Regions from separate parts of the Methylobacterium sp. WL69 genome, predicted to be linked through region 2. Evidence: predicted binding sites of a transcription regulator. Region 2 holds the regulator's gene; the other holds the start of a gene.
The links. Region 2 encodes PhoB, which activates phosphate uptake and scavenging genes when phosphate is short. Its sites were predicted from a motif close to TGTCATNNANCTGTCAT; they were not measured.

Region 1: FV218_RS01135 (putative 2-aminoethylphosphonate ABC transporter substrate-binding protein) is a predicted target of PhoB. The motif match lies at 1,958-1,974, and genes of this name have one in related genera.

Annotation. Positions count from the first base shown of each region.
Region 1 covers NZ_VRUZ01000002.1:69,923-73,319, reverse strand. The annotation lists gene FV218_RS01140 (putative 2-aminoethylphosphonate ABC transporter ATP-binding protein) at 1-855, opposite strand, end outside; gene FV218_RS01135 (putative 2-aminoethylphosphonate ABC transporter substrate-binding protein) at 883-1,908, opposite strand; gene phnX (phosphonoacetaldehyde hydrolase) at 2,139-2,966, opposite strand; gene FV218_RS01125 (2-aminoethylphosphonate--pyruvate transaminase) at 2,988-3,397, opposite strand, start outside.
Region 2 covers NZ_VRUZ01000084.1:4,863-8,259, reverse strand. The annotation lists gene pstB (phosphate ABC transporter ATP-binding protein PstB) at 1-358, shown strand, start outside; gene phoU (phosphate signaling complex protein PhoU) at 523-1,263, shown strand; gene phoB (phosphate regulon transcriptional regulator PhoB) at 1,401-2,105, shown strand; gene FV218_RS17905 (GcrA family cell cycle regulator) at 2,277-2,876, opposite strand; gene FV218_RS17900 (cell envelope integrity EipB family protein) at 3,271-3,397, shown strand, end outside.

The DNA of each region.
Region 1 (3,397 bases), on a different contig from region 2:
CTCCTCCGGCCGGAAACCGAGGCGCACCGGACTGCCGGGGACGAAGCCGCGCCCGTCCTCGCAGACGAGATCGACGGCGCCGACCCGGAGCTGCCGCGCCGCCCCGACGGTGGCGTCGAGGAAGGTCATGGCGCCGATGAAGTCGGCCACGAAGGCGGTGGCCGGGTTGCGGTAGATCTCGCCGGGCGTGCCGACCTGCTCGATGGCACCGCGATTCATCACCACGACCCGGTCGGCCATGGCCAGCGCCTCCTCCTGGTCGTGGGTGACCATGATGGTGGTGATGCCGAGCCGCTTCTGCAGGTGCCGGATCTCCTCGCGCAGCCGGGTCCGCACCTTCGCGTCCAGGGCCGAGAGCGGTTCGTCGAGGAGCAGCAGGGACGGCGAGGTCGCCAGCGCCCGCGCGAGCGCCACCCGCTGCTGCTGCCCGCCCGAGAGCTGGACCGGATACTTCTCGCCCTGATCGGGCAGGCCGACGAGGGCGAGGAGCTCGGCGACGCGGTCGGCGATACGGGCCCGGTCGAGGCGGCGGTTGACCAGGCCGTAGGCGACGTTGGCCGCCACCGTCAGGTTCGGGAACAGGGCGTAGGACTGGAACACGATGCCGAAGTCCCGCGCCGCCGGCGGGGCGTGGGAGACGTCCCTTCCGGCGATCCCGATCCGGCCTTCGTCCTGCCGGTCGAGGCCGGCGATGAGGCGCAGGAGGGTGGTCTTGCCGCAGCCCGAGGGGCCGAGGAAGCACACGAACTCCCCGCGCCCGATGACGAGGTCGATCCGGTCCAGGGCCGTGAAGGCACCGTAGCGCTTCGACAGGCCGGAAACCGTCAGGAACGGGGTCGCATCGCGCTGCGTCATGGCGGGGCCCTCGGCTTGGCGGGAGACTTACTTCTTGGCGGCCTTGGCCTCGTAGCGGCGCGACCACTCGGCCAGCACCCGCTCGCGGTTGTCCGCCATCCAGCCGAGATCGTTCCTGATCATCGCGGCCTCCGCGCCGGCGGGATAGTTCGCCGGCACGGTGGCGACGCCCGGATAGGCGACCACGGCGTAGCTCTTGGCGTAGAGCTCGTTGGCGGCCTTGGTGGCGCCCCAGTCGGCGACCTTGCGGGCGGCGTCCCCATGCTTCGTGGCGGCCACGATGGCGTAGGCTTCCTCGTCCCAGCCGGTGCCGTCGGCGGGCGCGATCACGGCGAGGGGCGCACCCTTGGTCTTCTCGGCGGCGCCCCGCATGTCCAGCGACAGGCCGGCGGTGCGCTCGCCCCGCGCCGCCTGGACGCAGGGGGCCGAGCCCGAATGCAGGTAGGCGGCGATGTTGTCGTGGAGGCGGTCCATGTAGGCCCAGCCGGCCTCCTCGCCCATGCCCTGGAGCCAGCCCGCCACGAGGAGGTAGCCGGTGCCGGACGAGGCCGGATGCGGCATCACCACCTTGCCCTTGAGCTCGGACGCCAGCAGATCGGCCCAGCGCGCCGGTGTCTTCGCCTTGTCCTTCTCGGCCTCCGCCGTGTTGAAGCAGATCACGCCGATGGAGGCGTCCGTGCCGGTCCAGGTGTAGGGCGCCTCGGCGTCCCGGAAGGCGGGCTTCAGGGCCTCGACGCCCTTCGGCTCGTAGGTGGCGAGCAGGCCCTGCTTCTCGAACATCAGCAGGCTGGAGGCGGCGAGCCCCATGACCATGTCGGCGCGCGGGTTGTCCTTCTCGGCCAGGAACCGGGCGGTGATGACCCCCGTCGAATCCCGCACCCACACCACCTCGACCTCGGGCACCGCCCGCTCGATCCCGGCCTTGAACGGACCGAGCTGGTCGTTCTCCAGGGCGGTGTAGATCGTGAGCTTGGTGCGCTCTGCGGCCTGGGCGGGGAGGGGCGCCAGGAGGGCGAGTACGAGGGGCAGGGCGAGGCGGCCGAGGGCTGTCATAGTCGCGTCTCCGGGAGGCTTTCGTCGCCACCGCTTTACGGGGCGGTTCGTGACAGTAGAAAGACGAAATCTCGCATGAGCAAGATTAGTCTTTCGGCGTCTCTTGCCTCTTTCGTGTCCATCGTCTTCGAAGACTTAAGTGATTTCGCGCACGCCAAGACCGCCCACGGCGAGATGCCATGGACGGTCCACGAATGCTTCGGTTGTCCGGGCGCGCGAGGCGCCCGCGATCAGCAGGCCTGCGGCATCCGCCCGGCAGCGAGCAGGCCGTCGATGTCCGCGACGATTCCCGGCAGGTCCGCGATGGTGTCGATGAGGAAGTGCGGCTTCGACGCGGCGAACAAATCCGCGATCCGCGCGCGCTCGGCGGCGAGGCGCTTGGCGGGCAGGCGTAAGTACTGGTCGTGGGTGAGGCCGAGGGCGTTGCCCGAGCAGGTGAGCGCCACGGTCCACATCCCGGCCTTGCGGCCCTCCAGGATGCCCGGCACCGTGTCGTCGACCTTCACGCAGGCGGCGACGTCGTCGATGCCGAGCGCGATGACGTTGGCCAGTGCCTGGGCCGGCCACGGCCGCCCGTTGGGAACCTCGTCGGTGGCGACGACATGGTCGGCGACGTAGCCGTTGCTGGCGGCGAGGGCCACGACCCGCTCCATCACCCGCGCCGGATACCCGGAGCACGAGCCGATCTTCAGGCCCCGGGCCCGCAGGGCCGCGATGGCGTCGAGGGCCCCGGGGATCACCGCCGAATGGTCGGCGATCTTCTCGATCTGGAGCGGCATGAAGCGCTCGTAGAGGGCGGTGACGTCGGCATCGCTCGCCGCCCGCCCGTGGGCGACCGCGTAGCGCGCGGCGATGGCGGGATCGTTCAGCAGCGTGCGGATGTGGTCCCACTTGCCCATGCCCATGGGCCCGCGCGCCTCGGCGAGGCTGACGGCGACGCCGAATTCGGCGAAGGCCTCGACGAAGATCTGCGTCGGCGCGAACGAGCCGAAATCGACGACGGTGCCGGCCCAGTCGAGGATCGCCGCCTGGAGTCTTTTGGGTGGGGCGTAGGACATGGCGCGTGTTCCTCGAGGGGCTCAGGGCGTCGTGATGGCGAGGGCCCGCAGGGCGTCGGCGATCGCCTCCACCGCGCGTTCCATGTCGGTGGAGTCGACGTGGCCGATGCAGCCAACGCGAAACGTCTCCACCTGCGTGAGTTTGCCGGGGTAGAGGATGAAGCCGCGCTCCCGCACCGCCGCGTAGAACTCGGCGAAGCGATAGTTCGGGTCGCGCGGGGCGTGGACTGTGACGATGATCGGCGCCTGGATCGCGGGTGCCAGGAAGCTTTTGAGGCCGAGGCGCTCCAGCCCGCGGATCAGCACGTCGCAATTGCGGCCGTACCGGGCGTGGCGGGCGGGCAGGCCGCCTTCCTCGTCGTATTGCAGCAGGGCCTCGTGCAGGGCCGCGACCACGTGGGTCGGCGGCGTGAAGCGCCATTGCCCCGTGC
Region 2 (3,397 bases):
GTGGGACGAGGTCAAGGACAAGCTCAAGCAGTCCGGCATGGGCCTCTCGGGCGGCCAGCAGCAGCGCCTGTGCATCGCCCGCACCGTGGCCCAGCGCCCCGAGGTGATCCTGTTCGACGAGCCGACCTCGGCCCTCGATCCGATCTCCACGGGCCGCATCGAGGAGCTCATCGAGCAGCTGCGCTCCGAGTTCACCATCGTCATCGTCACGCACAACATGCAGCAGGCCGCGCGCATCTCGCAGTTCACGGCGTTCATGTATCTCGGCGAGCTCGTCGAGTTCGGGCCGACGACGCGGATCTTCATGAACCCCGAGAAGCGCCAGACCCAGGACTACATCACCGGCCGCTTCGGCTGAGGGCCTCCCGCGAAACGCCCGCCGCGCCGCCGGATTCGAGCGGAGCGGCCGCGATCGGGCGTTTCGCGAGGCACTCTGATCCTCGGGCGGGGGACATCGACCCCCGTATCCCGCCCCAACGCCACGTGGCAGGTTCCGAGACGGGCCTGACCGAGGAGTGCGACATGCCCGACCACATCGTCAGTTCCTACGACACCGACCTCGAAGACCTGCGCCGCTCCATCTCGGAGATGGGCGGCATCGCCGAGAAGATGATGACGGAGGCGAGCGACGCCCTCGTGCGCCGCGACGTACCCCTGGCCCAGGCCGTCATCGCGGCGGATCACCGCCTCGACACCCTGCAGCGCGAGATCGAGGAGCGCTCGATCCTGCTCATCGCCCGGCGCCAGCCCATGGCCATCGACCTGCGCGAGACGGTCTCGGCCATCCGCGTCTCGAACGACCTCGAGCGCATCGGCGATCTGGCCAAGAACGTCGCCAAGCGCGTGGTCGCCATCGCCGAGCAGGTCCAGCCGCAGAAGATCGTCATCGGCGTCCAGCACATGAGCGACCTCGTGCAGGAGCAGCTCAAGGACGTCCTCGACGCCTATGCCAGCCGCGACACCAAGGCGGCTCTGGACGTCTGGGAGCGCGACGACGCCATCGACGCCCTCTACAATTCCCTGTTCCGCGAACTCCTGACCTACATGATGGAGGACCCGCGCAACATCTCGTTCTGCACCCACCTCCTGTTCGTCGCCAAGAACATCGAGCGCATCGGCGACCACACCACCAACATCGCCGAGACGATCCACTACCTCGTCACCGGCGAGAACAGCCTGGCCGAGAGCGACCGTCCCAAGAACGACGCCTCGAACTACGCCACGGTGGACGTGCCGCCCCTCGACGTGGCCACCGGCGTCTGAGGGACGGCGGGGACCGGGGCCCATCGCCGGGACCCTGGAGACGGGACAGTTCCGGGGGCGTTCGGACCCGGTCCGGACGTCCCCGGTTTCGCATGGGGGCGCATGGTGGGCGGGCGTATACTGAGCGGGCGTGGGTGATGAGTACGCGGATCCTGATCGTCGAGGACGAGGAGGCCCTGACCCTCCTGCTGCGCTACAACCTCGAGGCCGAGGGCTTCGTGGTCGACTCCGCGACGCGCGGCGACGAGGCGGACATCCGGATGCAGGAACAGGTCCCCGACCTCGTCCTCCTGGATTGGATGCTGCCCGGCCTGTCGGGGATCGAACTGTGCCGCCGCATCCGGGCGCGCAGGGAGACCGAGCGCCTGCCGGTGATCATGCTCACGGCCCGGGGCGAGGAGAGCGACCGCATCCGCGGCCTCGGCACGGGCGCCGACGACTACATCGTCAAGCCGTTCTCCGTGCCCGAGCTCCTCGCCCGCGTGCGGGCCCTCCTGCGGCGGGCCAAGCCCGCCCACGTGGCCAACCTGCTGGTGGCCGGCGACATCGAGCTCGACCGCCTCAGCCACCGCATCCGCCGGGAGGGCCGCGAGATCCATCTCGGGCCAACGGAGTTCAAGCTCCTCGAATTCCTGATGCAGAGCCCCGGCCGCGTGTTTTCGCGGGAACAGCTCCTCGACGGGGTCTGGGGGCACGACGTCTACATCGACGAGCGCACGGTGGACGTTCATGTCGGGCGCCTGCGCAAGGCCCTCAACCGGCCCCGCCAGAGCGACCCGATCCGCACGGTGCGGGGCTCGGGCTACTCGTTCGACGAGATGTTCGCCGGCGCCGAACCGTAACGCGTCCGCTTCAGCGGAAGCCGCCGGCCAAGCTTAGCGAAAGCCGCCGGCCCGGCTCAGCGGAAGCCGCCGGCTGGGCTCAGCGGAAGCCGCCGGCCGGGCTCAGCGGAAGCCGCCGGCCGGGCTCAGCGGAAGCCGCCGGCCGGGCTCAGCGGAAGCCGCCGGCCGGGCTCATCGGAAGCCGCCGACCCGGCGGTCGCGCCGGCGCTCGGCCGCCGGCTGATAGGCGATCTCGGCGTGGTGGGTGCAGTAGGGCAGGCCGGTGATGGCGCGGTCGCCGCAATAGTGGAACTCGGGCGTGGTCGGGTCGCCCAGGGGCCAGCGGCACATGGATTCGCGCAGGTCCATGATCGTCACGCGCCGGGAGGTCGCCAGGGCCACGGGCTCGACCCGCGCGACGGGCGCCGCCTCGGCACGGGCGGCGGGCGCCTCGGCCGCCACGGGCACCATGGCCACGGGCACCATGGCGATGACCGCTCCGGGTTCGGCCGTGCCGGTCTCGGCGCCCTGCGCCGCCCCGGTCGCTTCGGCCCCGGCCCCTTCCGCCGCCTGGGCTTCCCCCTCGCGGGCGGCCTTCTTGCGGGGGAGGACCGTGTCGGACGCCTTCGCGGCGCGGCCGGACAGGCCGAGGCGATGGACCTTGCCGATGACGGCGTTGCGGGTGACGCCGCCGAGCTGCGCGGCGATGCGGCTGGCGCTCAGGCCCTCCTGCCACAGGCGGCGCAGGAGATCGACGCGCTCGTCCGACCAGCTCGGGATCGTATCCGTCATCGCCCCCTCCCGACATCGTCCTCGCTCACCCTCGGCGTCGCGGGCACGGAGGCACAGCGGCGGGGCTCCGCGGCTGGCGACTTCGGGACCGGACGGGTGACGTTCGCCTCGGGCTCTCTTCGGCGACGGGCGAACCGTACAGGAGCGCGCGAGCCGGAGGCAAGAGCGGCTTCGACGGTGATCGGAAGAGCGGTCAAGTTTCCACCGGCCAAGTTTGAGCCGGCCGTGGGTCCGTCAACTGAATTTCCACCGACTGTGTTTCCCGCGGTCGCGTTTCGACCCCCGGCCTTTGGCCGGACGAGGCGTGCCGGCGGCCCCGCATTGCCGGTGGGGGAGGGGCGGCCTATCTGAGGGGCGACTGCCGCATCCCGATCCACCCCCATCAGGAGACCCCATGCGTCTGCCCCGCGCCACGGCCTGTCTCGTCCTGTTCGCCACCGGGGCGGGCGCCGCCGAGCCCGTGCACCTCGCCAGTCACCGGGCGGTCTACGACCTGTCCCTGGCCCAGAGCGGCGGCACCC